Regions from separate parts of the Kitasatospora sp. NBC_01287 genome, predicted to be linked through region 4. Evidence: riboswitches for the same ligand, from Rfam matches in the RefSeq annotation. Region 4 holds a riboswitch; each other region holds the start of a gene.
What was found. A riboswitch is a leader RNA that binds a small molecule or an ion and turns the genes downstream of it on or off. The one in region 4 is predicted to bind cyclic di-AMP.
Positions count from the first base shown of each region.

Region 1 (4,201 bases), 2.2 Mb from region 4:
CGCACCGGAGCGCCCGCCAACCACGTATCGGAGGATCGTAGGCTTCTCCTGACCCTCCGCAACAGGGATTACCCGTCAGGTGACCAGGCTCACTCCTCCTGGGGACGGGATAACGTCAAGACATGCCGGATCAGCCGGATTTCCCGCCGCCGCCCCTGTTCACCTGGGAGTTCGCCGCCGATCCGCACCCGGGCGTACGCCTGGCCGCGCGAGCACGCCCCAGTGCACCGGACCACCCTGCCGAGCGGGGTTGACGCCTGGCTGGTGACCCGCTACGCCGACGCCGTCGATGTTCAGCGGGGCGATTCGGGAGTGAATTCGACCGGCAGTTCCCGCAGCCCGCGCATGATCAGACCGCCGCGCCAGCGCAGTTCTGCCGGGTCCACGGCGAGCCGCAGGTCGGGCAGCCGGGTCAGCAGGCTGGAGAGCGCCACCCGACCCTCCAGGCGGGCCAGCGGGGCGCCGATGCAGTAGTGGATCCCGTGGCCGAAACCGAGGTGCGGGTTGTCGGCGCGGGCCAGGTCGAGGGTGTTCGGTTGGCCGAACCTGGCGGGATCACGGTCCGCGGCGGCGAGGACGACGAGGACCGGGTCACCCGTGGACACGGCCTGGCCGCCGATTTCGAGTGGTCGGGTGGCGTAGCGCCAGGTGGCCAACTCCACCGGGCCGTCGTAGCGCAGCAGTTCCTCGATCCCCGTGTCGAGCAATCGGGAATCCCCGTCCGCGACGGCAGCCTGAAGGAGCGCTCGCTGGGGCGGATTCTGAAACAGCGCCAGCGCGCCGTTGCCGATCAGATTGATGGTCGTCTCGAACCCCGCGAACAACAGCACGAAGCACATCGCGACGGCCTCGTTCTCGGTGAGGTGCTCGCCGTGGTCGCCGGCCCGGATCAGACCGGAGATCAGGTCGTCCCCGAGGTCCGCCCGCTTGCGGTGAATCAGGTCTGCCAGGTACGCGCGGATGCGCTTGACGGCTCGGCCCACCCCTCCACGTGGACCGCCGCCGTGGCGGATCATCATGCCCGCCCAGTCGCGGAAGTCCTCCTGATCCTCCTTGGGAACACCGAGGAGGTCGCAGATCGCGTAGATCGGCAGCGGGAAGGCGAACTCATGGATGAGGTCCGCTTCGCCCCTGCCGGAGAATTCCGAGAGGAGTCGATCCGCGAGGCCCTGCACCTGGGGCTCGAACTCCGCCACTCGGCCCGGCGTGAACGCCTTGGAGACCAGCCGGCGCAAGCGGGTGTGGTCCGGCGGGTCGATGTTGAGCAGGTGCGTCATCAGGTTGGCGCTGCGCTCTCCCGGGATCCCGGTCTTCCCCTTCGCGTGTGCCGACTCGTCGTGGTGGGCCGGGTTCTTGCTGAGACGGCTGTCCGCGAGCGCCTGGCGGGCGTCGGCATAGCGGGTCACGAGCCAGGCTTCGACGCCGCTCGGCAGCTGGGCCTTGTACACGGGCGCGTGCTCACGCAGCCAGGCGTACGCCGGGTAGGGGTTGGAGGCGAACCCCCAGGTGAAGAGTTCGGGCCGATCAGACATGCCTCGACGGTATCCCGCTGCTGGTGTTCGGCGACCGTCCGACCTCTGACGCCCCTGCTGCCACGGTGTGAGCCGTCGGCCGGTCTCGACCCGACCAGGCCCGCGGGCCCGACCAGGTCCGCGGGCCCGACACCCTGGACCCGGCCCGCACGGACGGCCCGCACCTCGGCTTCGGCCACGGCATCCACTACTGCGTCGGCGCCCCGCCGGCCGGGTTGGAGGGGCGGGCGGCGCCGGCCACCCTGCTGACCAGGCCGCCCGATGTCGACCTCGCCGCCGCGCCCGAGGAGCTGCGCCGGCGCGGCGGCCTGATCATGCGTGGACTGCGCGCGCTGCCGGTCGCCTTCACGCCTGAGGGGCCGTCCGGTGTCGCCGTCGAGCGCTGACGCGGAGTTTGATGAAGGTCCGACAAGTCCTGACGGCGTGTCGGCACTACTCCGACAGAGGCGATCTGAATGGGCATCAACCTGACCAAACGCCATCAGTTGGTGGACGATCGGCGACCGTCCGTAATTCTCGTGTGATGTACGCGATATGAGCTTGTGATTGGTGGGTCAATCTGCCTACTCTCCCAGGAGTTCGCAGCTGCGAACCCCGTGCGCGGTACGCCGAATCCTGCCCACCGCGCGGCCGGGACACCGACCTACACCTTGGGCAGGGGCGGGGGACCCAGGATTTCTGCCGTCTCCCACGGCTAGGGGTGAAGCCGCTCGCGCGGCCGGGCCAACCTCACGGGCCCGAACCCGACAGCTCACCTCGCAGGCGTGCGGAGAGGGACAGTTCATGCTGCTCACCGGCAATGGCCGTCATCGTCGTCGCACCCAGGCCGAGAAGGCCCTCGCAGTGGCCGGCGTCGCCGGCGCGGCGGTCGCGGTGCCGCTGCTCACCGCGACCGCCGCGCACGCGGCCCCCGTCACGGTCTGGGACAAGGTCGCCAACTGCGAGAGCACCAACAACTGGTCGATCAACACCGGCAACGGCTTCTACGGCGGCCTGCAGTTCACTTCGTCCACCTGGGCCGCGTACGGCGGCACCCAGTACGCGGCCCAGGCCGACCAGGCCAGCAAGGGGCAGCAGATCGCGGTCGCCGAGCGGGTGCTGGCGGACCAGGGCCCGGGCGCCTGGCCGGTCTGCTCGGTGCAGGCGGGGCTGGGCAAGGGGGGCGCCGCGGCGTCCGTCGACACCGCTGCCCCGGCGGCCCAGACCCAGCAGACGCAGCAGAGCCAGCAGACCCAGCAGGCCGAGCCGCAGACGCAAGCCCAGCAGGCCCCGCAGTCCCAGCATCCTCAGCAGGCCCCGCAGTCCGCCGACCCGTCCTTCCCCGGCAAGGCCGGCTGGGACGCGGCGAGCCAGGTGTACTGGTTCCAGAGTGACGGCGGCTGGTACTGGACCAGCCACCAGGGCGTGTACGACCAGGCCGCCGCCCAGGCGCGGGCCGCGGCCCCGGCGCAGGCCCCGGCCGCGATGCAGACCCCGGTGCAGGTGCCGGCCGCCGCACCCGCCGTCGCGGGCTCGGGCCACGACTACACCGTGCGGGCCGGCGACACCCTCTCCACCATCGCCCAGAGCCAGCACCTGGCCGACGGCTGGCAGGGGCTCTACCAGGCCAACCACCGGACGGTGGGCGCGAATCCGGACCTGATCGTGCCCGGCCAGCAGCTGAACCTCGGCTGACCGCCCGTCCGCTCGCGCGCGGTCGCCACGGGCGTCCGGGCGCGAGCGGCGGGGCCGGACGACAGCCGGCACGCATTCAGGTGAACTACCGGCGGGTAGCCGAGCCACACCGTGAGACGGCACCCAGGTCCGGGTGGTCGCGGCTGCGGGTGCGGTTAGGCTCTGGTCGTAACGACTCCGTATCCACGTCCGCAGGACCGCTTCCGCCTAGGAGATGCCTCGTGCCGTCCATTGATGTCGTCGTCGCCCGTGAGATTCTCGACTCGCGCGGCAACCCCACGGTCGAGGTCGAGGTCGGCCTCGACGACGGCAGCACCGGCCGTGCCGCTGTCCCGTCCGGTGCCTCCACCGGTGCCTTCGAGGCGCTGGAGCTGCGCGACGGTGACAAGAACCGCTACTTCGGCAAGGGCGTCGAGAAGGCCGTCCTCGCCGTGATCGAGCAGATCGGCCCGGAGCTGGTGGGCTACGACGCCACCGAGCAGCGGCTGATCGACCAGGCGATGCTCGACCTGGACGCCACCCCGGACAAGTCCTCGCTGGGCGCCAACGCGATCCTCGGCGTCTCGCTGGCCGTCGCGCACGCCGCCTCCGAGGCCAGCGACCTGCCGCTGTTCCGCTACCTCGGCGGCCCCAACGCGCACGTGCTGCCGGTCCCGATGATGAACATCCTCAACGGCGGTTCGCACGCGGACTCCAACGTCGACATCCAGGAGTTCATGATCGCGCCGATCGGCGCCGAGTCGTTCTCCGAGGCCGTGCGCTGGGGCGTGGAGGTCTACCACACCCTCAAGGGCGTGCTCAAGGAGCGCGGCCTCTCCACCGGCCTGGGCGACGAGGGCGGCTTCGCGCCGAACCTGGACTCCAACCGCGAGGCGCTGGACCTGATCGTCGAGGCGATCAAGAAGGCTGGCTACGTGCCCGGCAAGGACGTCGCGCTGGCGCTGGACGTCGCCTCCTCCGAGTTCTACAAGGACGGCGCCTACCAGTTCGAGGGC
Region 1 covers NZ_JAPEPB010000001.1:3,907,770-3,911,970, reverse strand. Annotated here, with positions in the region: partial or broken gene OG455_RS16480 (cytochrome P450) at 123-285, shown strand; gene OG455_RS16475 (cytochrome P450) at 294-1,532, opposite strand; partial or broken gene OG455_RS16470 (cytochrome P450) at 1,634-1,918, shown strand; cyclic di-AMP (ydaO/yuaA leader) riboswitch at 2,163-2,311, shown strand; gene OG455_RS42085 (transglycosylase family protein) at 2,316-3,206, shown strand; gene eno (phosphopyruvate hydratase) at 3,428-4,201, shown strand, end outside.
Region 1: it holds a riboswitch for cyclic di-AMP, as region 4 does, so the genes downstream of both, OG455_RS42085 (transglycosylase family protein) here and OG455_RS07160 (glycoside hydrolase family 16 protein) in region 4, are expected to answer to the same signal.

Region 2 (4,201 bases), 560 kb from region 4:
GGCCGGGGCCGGGGTGGCCGCCAGAGCCCTGGTACGGGCCGGGGTACGGGGTGGGACCCTGCTGTCCGCCGGGGCCGGGGAACGGTCCGGCCGCCGGCGGCGGGACCGCCGCACCCGGCCAGTCCTTCGGCTCCGGCCCGCCGGCCAGGTCAGGCCCGCCGTCCGGGTCCGGCGCCCGCCACACGTCGTCGGCGCTCATCGTTCCGGCCTCCCCTTGTGCTGTTCCGCCGCAGGCCAGAGCCGTTCGGCCCGCGAGCCCCCGAGCGTACGGGAAGGCCCCGGACCGGCCGCCGCCGGGGCGCTCGTGCCAGGTCGGTCGGTACGCCGCTAACGCTCGGCCTCCGGCGCCCCGCCGCCGGTGCTGTACCAGTCCCAGGGCAGCGGCCCGCGGCGCGGCAGGTGCGGCTCGCGCGCGTTGATGGTGATCAGCGGGCGGTCCTTCCAGACGCTCGGGCTGTTGGACCGCCGGCAGAGCTCGGTGCGCGCGTGGTCGGTGTTGGCCACCAGGACCAGCACCGTCTCCTTGCGCAGCCCCTCGAAGGCCGCCGGGTCCGGGTCGTCCAGCACGGCGCGCAGCCGGGCCCGGTCCGCCAGCCGCAGCCGACCCCGGTTGCCGTAGCCCAGCGGGCGGGCCTCGGCGGTGCTCCTGGCCGCACCGCGGGCGAGGGCGAGCAGGGGCAGCAGGGTGGGGATCCGGCCCGGGTCGGTGACCGCCTCGCTCTGGGCGGCGCGGTAGACGGCCAGGCCGAGCAGGGTCCGCACCGCCTCCAGGTCGCCGCCCGCCACCCGCCACCCGCCACCCGGGGATCGTGTCCGGCGGCCCAACCGGTCAGCCCCTGGGCCCAGTGCATCGCCACGTCCAGGGCGGGCGCCTTGCCCAGCAGGGCGGCGTCGACCTCCCACCACCAGTGCGGCTCACCCTCCGCCCCTTCGACGGCAGGCTCCAACTCGTGCACAGCCCCACCTCGTTCCCGATGCGACCGCCGCTCCCCGGTCGGGGGCGCGCCCCTTCATCGTGCTGCGGCGCGCGGTGCCGTGTCCGCCGATCGGGCAAACCCGGGCGGCCGAGCGGGCCGGACTCCGGCGCCCCGCCCGGCCGTCGGGACGCCCGGGAACGGCCGTCGGACCCCCGGGGGCGTCCCTCGGGCCGCTGGGGAACGGCCGTCAGGGAGTCTGGCCGTACAGGTGCTCGACGTGCAGCTTGACCACCAGGCGGCGCTCGCGGACCATCGCGGCGCGGTAGTCGTCCCAGTCGGGGTGCTCGCCCTCCAAGGTGCGGTACAGGTCGATCAACTCCTCGACGGTGGCGTCGTCCTCGGCCGCCGCCACCGGGGTGAGCTCGGCGGTGCCCTCGGCGACCGCCCAGGTCCAGAAGTCCGGCGTGGTCGCGTACAGGCTGGCGCGCGGGTCCCGGGCCAGGTTCTTCGCCTTCGCCCGGTCGGCGGTGATCGAGACCCGGATCAGCTCCTTCGCCGGGTCGTAGGCGTAGCGGATGTTGGACAGCTGCGGCCGCCCGTCCCGCTTCAGGGTCACCAGCACGCCCGTGATCTGGGCGGCGAACAGTTCGCGGATCTTGGCTTCGTCGGCCATGGGCCTCTCCTCATCGGCTGATCAGCTGGTCGGCACCGGCTCGTCCGCGCCGGCAACTCCCAACCTAGCGGCGGCGGACGCGAGTCCGGGCGCGATCACCGCCGCCGGGAGCGGCGGACCTGACGCAGTACCGATCGGCGTTCCCGGGGTGACCGTCCGTAGCTACGCCGCGGTGTCAGCCGCGGTGTCAGCTGAATGCGATGGGACAGCCCCGCCGCAGCGAATGCTGAGCCGCACGCAGGTGGAGCGCGACGTAGAAGGTGCTGTCGAGATCCTCCGCCCAGGGCCCCGGCCGCGCGGCGGCGAGCTCCTTCGCCGCCCCGCCCATGAACCACATCGTCAGGTCGAGGTTGTCGCACATCTCCGGGACCTCGGCAGGCAGCTCGACCACTGCGGCCAGCCGCTCGGCAATCCCCAGCACCTGGGGAGCACCCGCGACCATCGTCTCGTCCGTGTAGCTGGAGCTGACCGGCAGCCAGATGTCCTCCTCCAGGGAGATCGGGACCATGACCGTCCAGCCGCAGACGGTCTCGATCTCCTCCCGCTCCAGATGTGCCTCGCACAGAGCCGTGAACCCGTCCATCGAGGGGATCAGCTTCTCCTCGAAGGACTGGCCAGAGCCGCGGACGAAGTCCGCCCCCTCAGGCACCGGCTCGTACGGCGCTGTCCCGCGCTTCGCCAGCTCCGCGTTCAGGGCTGCCGACGTCTCACCCCACCCGTCCTCATCCCCACCGAACCACTCCTCCGCGCTGATGCTGACCAGGTAGACACCCATGGCCGCAAGCTATGGCAGGCCAGTGACACAGCATTTCGCCGACGCCGCCCCGCAAACACCACGGCAACCAATCGCAACCCAGCGTGAACGGTCTCAGTACGGAGCATCGGTCGGCGACCGTGATTCGCGTGTGACGTGTGCGATGCGGGGTTGTTATCGAGGTGATGATCCGTCTAGTCTCCCCAGCAACCCGCCGCCGCGCGGGCACCCGGGGCCGGAACGCCGAGTCCTGCCCACCGCGCTCCCGGGACCACGACCACACCTCTGGGCAGGGGCGGGGGACCCAGGTTTCGATGCCGTCCCCGTACGGCTCGGGGTGAAGCCGTCCGCCGGATCCGTCCGCGAACGGCCGGGCCAACCTCCCGGTCCGAACCCGACAGCTCACCTCGCAGGCGTGCGGAGAGGGATGTTCGATGGGCATATCCGGAGTCTTTTCCGGTCCGGGCCGCCACCGCCGCCCCACCCAGGCCGAGCGCGCGGTGACCGTCGCGACCGTGGCCGGCGCGGGGCTGGCCCTGCCGCTGCTGACCGCGACCGGCGCGCACGCGGCCACCCCCGCCACCTGGGACACCGTCGCCCAGTGCATGACCAGCGGCAACTGGAGCACCGACACCGGGAACGGCTTCTACGGCGGCCTGCAGCTCAGCCAGGACAACTGGCTCACCTACGGCGGCGACCAGTACGCGGCGCAGGCCTCGCACGCGACCCAGGCGCAGCAGATCGCGGTGGCCGAGCAGCTGCTCGCCGCCCAGGGCCCGGCCATCTGGGGCACCTGCGCGACCACGGCGGGGCTGACGACGGCCGCGCCCACCCCGACCGCGCCGGTGAGCACACCCGCTCCGACGCCGACCGCGCCCGCACCGACCACGCCCACCACGCCCACCGATCCGCTCCCGACCGCACCGGTGGGCGCGCCCGCGCCCGTCAGCAGCGCGCCGACCGCGCCCACCCCGCCGACCGCACCGGTGACGCCGCCGAGCCCGGGCGCGCCCACCACCGCGCCGACCGCCCCGAGCGCACCGGCGCCGAGCACGCCGCCCGCCGCCCCGCCCACCGCCCCGGGCGCGACCGCGACGCCCGCGCCCGGTTCCAGCACGCCGGCGTCCAGCGTTCCCGCCCCCGCGAGCCCCACCTGGGCCGCCCCGGTGCCGGGCACTCCCGCCGCCACCCCGACCGTGCCGCCCGCGACCGTGCCGACCGCCCCGGCACCCGGCACCCCGGTGTCCGCCGCCCCGCAGGCGCCCGCGCAGCCCACCGCGCCCGGCACGCCGGCCGGCGCCATCGACGCAGCCGGCGCCCCCACCGCGACCCCGAGCGCCCCCGCCGCCGGCTACACCGTGCAGAGCGGCGACAACCTCTGGGACATCGCCCAGCAGCACCACCTCGACTCCTGGCAGCAGCTCTACCAGGCGAACCTCGGCGTGGTCGGCGGCAACCCCGACCTGATCCACCCCGGGCAGCAGCTCCAGCTGCCCTGATCCCCGGCAGCCCGGTGCCACCCGGCACCGGGCTGCGACCGCCGGTCCCCCACCGGCCCCCTACCGACCCCCGCCGGTCACAATGGACACATGTCACGACGCGCCACCAGGCCCCGCCCGACCCAGCGCCCCGCCGAGCCCACCGCCTGCCCGTGCGGCCTGCCCGCGAGCTACGCCGACTGCTGCGGCCGGCTGCACCGCGGCCTGGCCCCGGCGGTCACCGCCGAGCAGCTGATGCGCTCACGGTTCAGCGCCTTCGCGCTGGAGGACACCGCCTACCTGCTGCGCAGCTGGCACCCGCTGACCCGGCCGGCGGAGGTCGACTACGCCCCTGAGCTGCGCTGGCAGCGGCTGGAGA
Region 2 covers NZ_JAPEPB010000001.1:1,188,884-1,193,084, forward strand. Annotated here, with positions in the region: gene OG455_RS04800 (hypothetical protein) at 1-199, opposite strand, end outside; gene OG455_RS04805 (hypothetical protein) at 328-786, opposite strand; gene OG455_RS04810 (PPOX class F420-dependent oxidoreductase) at 1,165-1,590, opposite strand; gene OG455_RS04815 (hypothetical protein) at 1,778-2,365, opposite strand; cyclic di-AMP (ydaO/yuaA leader) riboswitch at 2,615-2,776, shown strand; gene OG455_RS04820 (transglycosylase family protein) at 2,779-3,843, shown strand; gene OG455_RS04825 (YchJ family protein) at 3,934-4,201, shown strand, end outside.
Region 2: it holds a riboswitch for cyclic di-AMP, as region 4 does, so the genes downstream of both, OG455_RS04820 (transglycosylase family protein) here and OG455_RS07160 (glycoside hydrolase family 16 protein) in region 4, are expected to answer to the same signal.

Region 3 (4,201 bases), 900 kb from region 4:
GGTCCACCAACTCGCGCAGCTCCGGACGCTCGAAGAGCTCGTCCAGGTCGCGGACATCCCCGGTCAGCACCGTGGTCGTGCGGTTGTCGGAGAGCAGCGCGCGGCCGTGCGTGAGCACGATCGGGTCGTTGTCCACGTAGACCACCCGGGCCAGCGGGTCGACGTCCTGCGCCACCTGGTGGACGTTGCCGGGCGAGGGCAGGCCCGCGCCGATGTCGATGAACTGCCGGATCCCGGCCCGCGCGACCAGCTGCACCGCCCGGCGCAGGAAGGCGCGGTTCTCCCGGGCGGCGGCCGGGATGTCCGCCGAGACGCTGATCGCGTGCTCGGCCGCCTCCCGGTCCGGCGGGAAGTTGTCCTTGCCACCGAGCCAGTAGTCGTAGATCCGGGCAGGGTGCGGGCGGCTTGTCTGAAGATCCGTCAGATCGCTGCCTTGATCGGACTGCTGCACCGTCTCCCCCTTGCGCCGGGCCCGCCTGCCGGGCGGCCGGGTGCAGCATAGCGGGCGTTCGAACAGCGGCGGGGGCAGGGGCGGGGCGACCATGGACGGGGGCGCGCGGCGCGGTCGGTGGCGGGCGCGCGGCGCGGTCGAACGAGTCGGATTTAATGCCGCGCAACGTCGGGTCGGCCCCGGTAAGGTCGAGCGGTCCAGCGCGTGCCGCTGCCCCCGTCCCAGCTGCGAATGCGAGTTCAGATGACCGACCCGGCCGCCGAGTTGCCCTTCAACGAGCAGCGAGCCGACGAGCTGTCACCCCCTGCCCTGACCGCACCCGAACTCCTGCCCGGGACCCGACGGGCACTGCTGCGCCGCGTCGCCGTCGGCCAGGCGCAGGGCCGAACCCCTTCCCTGGCCGCCGCGGTGGTTCGCGGCGGCCACCTGGTGTGGACCGGCGCCCGCAGCATGATCGAGGGTCACGCACCGGACGAGAACGTCCAGTACCGGATCGGCTCGATCACCAAGACCTTCGTCGCGGTCCTGGTCATGCGGCTGCGCGACGAAGGCCTGATCGACCTGGCCGACCCGTTGGAGCAGCACCTGCCCGACACCGCCGCAGGCGGCGCCACCATCCGCCAACTGCTCAGCCACACCAGCGGTCTGGCCGCCGAGACGCCCGGCCCCTGGTGGGAGCGCACCGCCGGCGAGCTGCGCCCCGAGCTGGGCCACCTGCTGGAGGACCAGCCGTTCCGGCACGCCACCGGCGAACGCTTCCACTACTCCAACACCGGCTACGCACTGCTCGGCGCACTGGTGGCCAAGGTCCGCGGCCTGCCCTGGGGCGAGGCGCTGCGCCAGGAGGTGCTGGAGCCGCTCGGCCTGACCCGCACCACGCTGCTGCCGCAGGCCCCGCACGCGGGCGGCTTCGCGGTGCACCCGTGGGCGGACGTGATGCTCCCCGAGCCGCTCACCGACACCGCCCTGATGGCACCGGCCGGCCAGCTCTGGTCCACCACCGCCGACCTCGCCCGCTGGGCCTCGTTCCTGGCCGGCACCGCCGCGGGCGGCGCCGAGAAGGTGCTCGCCCCCGCCACGCTCGCCGAGATGCGCCTGCCGGCCGGCGCGCCGGAGGGCGACTGGACCGCCTGCTACGGGCTCGGGCTGCAGCTGCTGCGCCGGGACGGCCGGCTGCTGATCGGCCACGGCGGTTCGATGCCCGGCTTCCTGGCCGGCCTCTGGCTGAGCCCGGAGGACGATGTGGCGGCCGTCACGCTCACCAACGTGACGGCCAGCGCGGCGGTCTGGGACGTGGCCATCGACCTGGTCGCCATCGTTGCCGAGCGCGAACCGCGCATCCCCGAGCCCTGGCGCCCGTTCACCGACGCCGATCCGGAGCTGCTCGCGCTGACCGGGCCCTGGTACTGGGGGCCCACCGCGCTGGCCCTGCACCTGCGGGCGGGCCAGGTCCTGGAACTCACCGCGCTCGGCAGCCAGGCGCGCAGCTCGGCCTTCCAGCCGGAGTCCGACGGCACCTGGATCGGCCTGGAGGGCTACTACGCCGGGGAGACGCTGCGCGTCGTGCGGGCCGACGACGGCTCGGTCAGCCACCTCGACCTGGGCAGCTTCGTGCTGACCCGCACCCCCTACGACCCGGCCGGGGCCGTGCCGGGCGGCGTCGACCCACTGGGCTGGCACGCGGGCTGACGGATTATCAAATCACGGGGAGATAACGGCCCCGCTTTGTGAAGGGAATCACGCGGGAATCGGAAAGCCTGTCGCGAAGCCGAACATGAGACACCTCACATCGGCTTGTGATAGGACCTTCGACCCGCTTACGGTGCATCTCGTTCGTCTTCACACGAACCCCGCTCTCCGGAACGCCGAATCCTGCCGCCGGACGGAGCGGGCACGTGCATCCAAAGCACCACGGCAGGGGCGGGGGACCCAAGGTAAGTCGTCCCACCCGGATTTCTCCGGGTGGGACTTGGGGTGAAGCCGCGCATTGCGCGGCCGGGCAACTCCAGCCCGAATCCGACAGCTCACCTCGCAGGCGTGGGAGAGGAAACGCTTTTTCATGCTGTCCGTCAACGGTCGCTCCAGCCTGCCCAGCCGCGCCACCATCAAGCGCGCCGTCGCCATCGCCGTCGTCGCCGGTGTCGGCGCCGGCCTGCCCGTGATCGCCGCCACCGGCGCCAGCGCGGCCCCGCTCCACCAGGGCGGCTACGGCCACCACCACGGTGCCGGCCACGCCTACACCGCTCCCCAGGCCGCCACCCACCAGCAGGCTCCGGTCCAGCGGACCTCCGCCCCGGCCCCGGCCGCGCCCGCCGCTGCCGCGCAGGCCACCCCGGCCCCCGCCGCCGCGCCGGCCGGCTACACCGTGGCGAGCGGCGACTGGCTCTCCAAGATCGCCACCACCCACAACGTCCAGGGCGGCTGGCAGAAGCTGTACGACCTGAACAAGTCCGTGCTGAACCAGGGTCCGGACGTGCTCTACCCCGGCCAGCACCTGGTGCTGGGCGACGCCCAGGCCGCCGCTGCCCCGCAGGCCGCCCCGGCCCCGGCCGCCGCCGCGCCCGCCAAGCAGCAGAGCGCCCCGGCCGCGCCGAGCACCAGCACCAGCACCCAGGCCGCCGCTCCGGCCGCGCCCGCCGCCGCCGTCACGGCCCCGACCGACAACAGCCCGGGCTCGCTGCAGGCGCTCGCCGCCTCCATCGTCCCGGCCGACCAGCTGGCGTCGTTCGACCAGATCATCACCCACGAGAGCGGCTGGAACGTCACCGCCACCAACCCGAGCTCCGGCGCCTACGGCCTGCCGCAGGCCCTGCCCGGCAACAAGATGGCATCGGCCGGTTCCGACTGGGCGACCAACCCCGCCACCCAGCTCAAGTGGGCGCTGCAGTACATGAACACCACGTACGGCAGCCCGAACCAGGCGTGGGCCTTCTGGCAGACCCACTCGGCGTACTGATCACTCCGGTGATCACCAGCCGCAGCTGAACCGCCCGGCCGGTCGACAGGTCCTCCACCTGCCGACCGGCCGGCGGCTTTTCGGCGGCCACTGCTCGGCGGCCACTGCTCGGTGTCGGCCGCTCGGCGTCGGCTCCCGGCGCCGGATCTGCGGGGGTCGGATCTGCGGGGGTGGACCCTCGGCATCGGATCTGCGGTATCCCGATCCGGGATGCCGGGAGGACCCCATCACAGCCGGTAACCTGTCGATGACAGAACCGGTAGATCCGACAGGCCGTCATGGGGTTACGCATGGACCGGCTTCCGCCGACGGGGCATCCCGTCCACCCGTCCGCCGCCCCGCAGCCGGAGTTCGGCGCCGAGCTGCGCCGTCTTCGGACCGAGCGCGGCCTCTCGCTCAGCGCGCTCTCCCGACTGCTGCACTACAGCAAGGGCTATCTCAGCAAGATCGAGAACGGCGGCAAGCCGGCCGGCCCCGATCTGGCCCGCCGCTGCGACGCGCTGCTGGACGCCCAGGGCGCACTGCTGCGCCTCGCCGACCCCGTGGCCGACGCCGAGGTCGCACCCACCGTGCCGGTGCCCCCCGTGCCGATGCACCCCGTGCCGGTGCCCCCCGCGCCGGTGCCCCCCGCGCCGATGGTCCTCGTGCCCGGGGCGCCCTCCGGGGCGGTGCCGGCCGAGCCCGACCTCCCCTGCCCGTACTTGGGCCTGGCCGCCTTCGGGCCACAGGACGCCCGCTGGTTCGCCGGTCGCGCGAGCGCGCTGGCAGCCCTGCTCGACCGGCTGGCCGAGCGT
Region 3 covers NZ_JAPEPB010000001.1:846,436-850,636, forward strand. Annotated here, with positions in the region: gene OG455_RS03335 (SAM-dependent methyltransferase) at 1-451, opposite strand, end outside; gene OG455_RS03340 (serine hydrolase) at 761-2,140, shown strand; cyclic di-AMP (ydaO/yuaA leader) riboswitch at 2,305-2,502, shown strand; gene OG455_RS03345 (LysM peptidoglycan-binding domain-containing protein) at 2,511-3,407, shown strand; gene OG455_RS03350 (helix-turn-helix domain-containing protein) at 3,698-4,201, shown strand, end outside.
Region 3: it holds a riboswitch for cyclic di-AMP, as region 4 does, so the genes downstream of both, OG455_RS03345 (LysM peptidoglycan-binding domain-containing protein) here and OG455_RS07160 (glycoside hydrolase family 16 protein) in region 4, are expected to answer to the same signal.

Region 4 (4,201 bases):
CCGCCAGTCGCCGGCGCGGATCGCGGCGGTCTCGGGGAGGAAGTCGAGGGTGCCCGCCCTGGCGATCTCGGCGCGCCGGGTGTGTCGGCGGGCGAGAAGTTCCTGGCGACGGTCTTCGAAGGCCCGGTGGAGGCCGACCACGAAGGCCACAGCGTCGGGCGTGAGCACCTCCTCCGCACGGGGGACGCGCGGGCCGGCGACAGTGACGACCGGAGCGGCGGGGGCGCCGACGGATCCCTGGTCTGTAGCCATGGGCAGGACACTCCTTGGGCGGTAGAACCGGTGTAGGGAGCCCCGGTGGGAGCTTCCCTCAATTGATCTGACCCACCTACTGGCGAGTTCGATTCTGTAAGGTGGACACTAGTTTCCGCGATACAGAATTTCAACGGTTTGTTGAGGTAGATCGCTGGGACTCTACTCCTCCCCCGACAGCAAAGGGAACGCCGGTGGCCAGCACCCCTGCCGCAGCTTCGACCGGATCCGAGCGCGCCTCCGCGGGGAGCGTGCAGTCCGTCGAGCGCGCCTTCCAACTCCTGGAAGCGCTCGCCGACTCGGGCGGCGTCGCCACCCTGAGCGAGCTCTCCGGCACGTCGGGCCTCCCGATGCCGACCATCCACCGGCTGGTTCGTACCCTCGCACAGCAGGGATATGTCCGCCAGGACACAGCGCGGCGCTACACCTTGGGTCCGCGCCTGATCCGGCTGGGCGAGACCGCCGGGCGGCTGCTCGGCAGCTGGGCCCGACCGTATCTGGCCGAACTGATGGAGGCCACTGGCGAAACCGCCAACCTGGCCGTGCTGGAGGGCGGCGAGGTGGTCTACGTGGGCCAGGTGCAGTCGCGCCGCTCGATGCGGATGTTCACCGAGGTCGGCCGCCGGGTCCAGCCGCACTGCACCGGCGTCGGCAAGGCGCTGCTCGCCCAACTCCCCGAGGACGAGGCCCGCGCCGTGCTCGGCACCCAACCCCTGCCCGCGCACACCGAGTTCACCGTGACGGACGTCGAGGAGCTGTTCGCCCAGCTGGCCCAGGCGCGCGAGGCCGGGTACGTGGTGGACGACCAGGAGCAGGAGATCGGCGTGCGCTGCATCGCCGTCGCCGTGCCGGGCGCGCCGACCCCCACCGCCCTCTCGGTCTCCGGCCCCGAGGCGCGGATCCGGGCGCTGGAGGGGCAGACGGGCTCTTCGGAACTGGTGCCGGTGATGCGGCAGATCGCGCACCGGCTGGGGACCGTGCTGGCGCCCTGATCGATCGCCCCTGATCCTCCGTCAGGCATGCGTGCGGCCCGGATCCTCGTGGATCCGGGCCGCACGCATGCCTGTTGACAGTGCGTCAACTACCCCCTAGCGGTAGACCCGCACGTAGTCCGCCGCGAAGCTGATCGGGGCGGAACCGCTCGGGGCCGGGTGGTACTGGCCGGCGCTGATCGACAGGTTGAGGATCAGGTAGGCCGACCAGTTGGCACCGACGCCGGTGTTGTCGGAGAAGACCTTGACGCCGTTGACGTAGTAGTCGACGGAGGTGGCGCCGTAGTAGGTGCCGATGGTCACCCACTGGCCGGGCTTCACCGCGTTCGCGTCGGTGTAGTACTTCTGCGCGGAGTTGACGTGGTTGGTCAGCTCCAGCAGGTTCGGGTTGTCCGGGTGGTACTCGAAGGAGTCGATCTCGCTGCCGCCGTTCGCCCAGGTCCACAGCGCCGGCCAGGCGCCGGGTGCGGACGGCAGCTGCACCCGGGCCTCGGCGTAGTCGCCGGTCTTCACCTTGAAGCCCTGCTGGCTGCCCTCGGTGGTGAGCAGGCCGGTGGTCCACGCCTGCTTGCCGTTCTCCAGGGTGTGACTGGAGGGCTGGGCGGTGAAGGTGGCCGTGCCGTTCGCCACCGCGACGTCGGAGGGGGTGATCCAGTCGAGCTTGTTGTCGTCCGGGTTGTGGCTGCCGTACTTGTACGAGGTGGTGGTGCTGTCGTTCCACTTCGTGCTGTCGAGCGGGCCGTTGAACTCGTCGGACCAGGTCAGCGCCTTGCCGGGGACGGGTGAGCCGGTGGGGGCGGACGGGGCGGCGGGCGGGGTGACCGGGGAGGTGCCGGTGCCGCTCCCGCTGCCGCCCGCGCTGCCGCCGCCACCCGCGCCGGCGTTCGCGGACACCGTCAGGCTCTGCGCGGGCAGGTTGTGCCAGGCGCCCGCCTGGTCCTGGTAGAAGCCGAAGACGCTGTACGTCCCGCTCGCGAAGGTCCGCGCGCCGGTGGTGAGCGACAGGCCGCTCGGGCAGATCCGCTGGTTGGCGCGGTTCCCGGGGAAGTCGAGGTTGTTCCCTGCGGCGTCGCGCACGCCCACGCCCACCGTCTTCGCGGTGAAGCAGGAGCCCGCGTGCAGCGTCAGGGCGGCGCTGGTGGCCGCGCCGGCGGTGGCGGTGGTCGGGGTCAGCCGGTCCTGGGTGACGGTGGGCGCGCCGCCGGACGCCAGGGTCGAGGTCAGGGCGTTCGCCTGGCCGACCATGGGCACGGCGATCAGGCCGAGGGCGCCGGCGAGGATGCCGAGGCGGGCAGGGGTGGCGGAAGGGATCACGGGGGTTCCTCTTGCGACGCCTACGAGGTGAGCTGTCGGGTTCGGGCCGCAAGATGGCCCGGCCGCGCCGGAGGATCCCGGTCGGCTTCACCCCGAGCCGCACCCCCGCGCAGCCGGCTGGACGCGGGCGGGCGGGGACACGGCAGAACTACCTGGGTCCCCCGCTCCTGCCTGGTGCGGTGCTGGGGTTCCGACCCCGGGCAGGCAGGACTAGGCGTCCCGGGGACTGGTCCCGCCGCTGGGTGGCGAGACGTCTGCAGGGTAGGCAGACGAGCTGATCATCATCAATGTCACACGAGTCACACAGCTTCACATCCGCCGCCAAAGCGAAGCACTTCCGTCGCGCGAGCCCCGCTCAAGTTACATGGACATGAAGACTCACCCAGTCGGCTCCCAGCTTCTTCCCAGCCTTCCCGGAGCTGCCCCACACTGCTGCACATGCAGACTCTTCTACGCGCGTTGAAGTCGCGTACCGCCTCCGTCGTCACCGTCGGCCTGCTCACCCTGGCCCCGACCGCCGTCTTCGCCTCCGACGCCCACGCGGACGTCAGCGGCGACATCTGCCAGTCCGCGCTGCCCAGCCAGGCCGACCACACCCTCGACCTGATCGCGCAGGGCGGCCCGTTCCCGTACTCCGAGGACGGCGAGACCTTCCAGAACCGCGAGGGCGTCCTCCCCAGCGAGCCGTACGGCTTCTACCAGGAGTACACCGTCACCACCCCGGGCGCCGGCAACCGCAGCACCCGCCGGATCGTGACCGGCGAGGACGGGTCGGACTACTACACCTCCGACCACTACGAGTCGTTCTCGCTGATCGACTTCAGCTGCTGAGACAGTCGGCCGCATGGCGCCGGGGGCGAGGTACCGCGCCCCCGGCGCTGCGCGTCGCCTACTCGGGCAGCAGCGGCGCGATGACCGAGGGACCGGCGAACTGAGCGGCGAGCGCGTCCATGATCAGCTCGTCGCAGACCCGGCCGAGCCAGTAGCCGGCCTCGCGGAGCATCCCGGCGGGGCGGAAACCCGCCTTCTCGTAGGCGCGGACGCCACCCTTGTTCGGGGCGAGGACCTTGAGCCAGACCATCCGCAGGTTGGTGATGTGGAAGGCGTAGTCGAGCACGAGGCGGGTGGCGGCCGTGCCCAAGCCCTTGCCACGGGCTTCGGGGGCGAGCATCACGACGTACTCGGCGGTGCGGACGGCCTGGTCGGGCAGCAGGGTGGCGACCCCGACCGGGGTTGGGCCGTCCCCTGTCAGTTCGTAGATGGTGAACCGGATGTTGTCACCACGGAGTTGGTGGGCCATGCCCTCGGTGCGGGCCTCCAGTGACTCGGGCTGCTGGCGACCGTAGCCGACCAGGAGCACGGGGTCCTGCTCCCACCGCCAGTAGGTCTCCACGAGGTCGGCACGGTAGGGGCCGAGCGCGCAGGTGTCGGTGCCGACCCACAGGATCGGCTCAGGGCTGGCGGTGATGGCGGGCTCCGAGGGTGAGGATGGGCGTGTAGGCGCGGGTCGAGAGCGGTTCGGCGACCGGGGTGCCGTCCTCAGTCTGCACCCAGGCGTGCAGCCGCACGGGGTCGGCGGCTACGCCGTGGCACCAGGTGACGGCCAACCGGCGGGCGGCCAGCAACAACACGACAGCGATGGA
Region 4 covers NZ_JAPEPB010000001.1:1,750,791-1,754,991, forward strand. Annotated here, with positions in the region: gene aceB (malate synthase A) at 1-252, opposite strand, end outside; gene OG455_RS07155 (IclR family transcriptional regulator) at 447-1,244, shown strand; gene OG455_RS07160 (glycoside hydrolase family 16 protein) at 1,341-2,558, opposite strand; cyclic di-AMP (ydaO/yuaA leader) riboswitch at 2,562-2,750, opposite strand; gene OG455_RS07165 (ribonuclease domain-containing protein) at 2,997-3,389, shown strand; gene OG455_RS07170 (GNAT family N-acetyltransferase) at 3,448-4,002, opposite strand; gene OG455_RS07175 (lasso peptide biosynthesis B2 protein) at 4,010-4,201, opposite strand, start outside.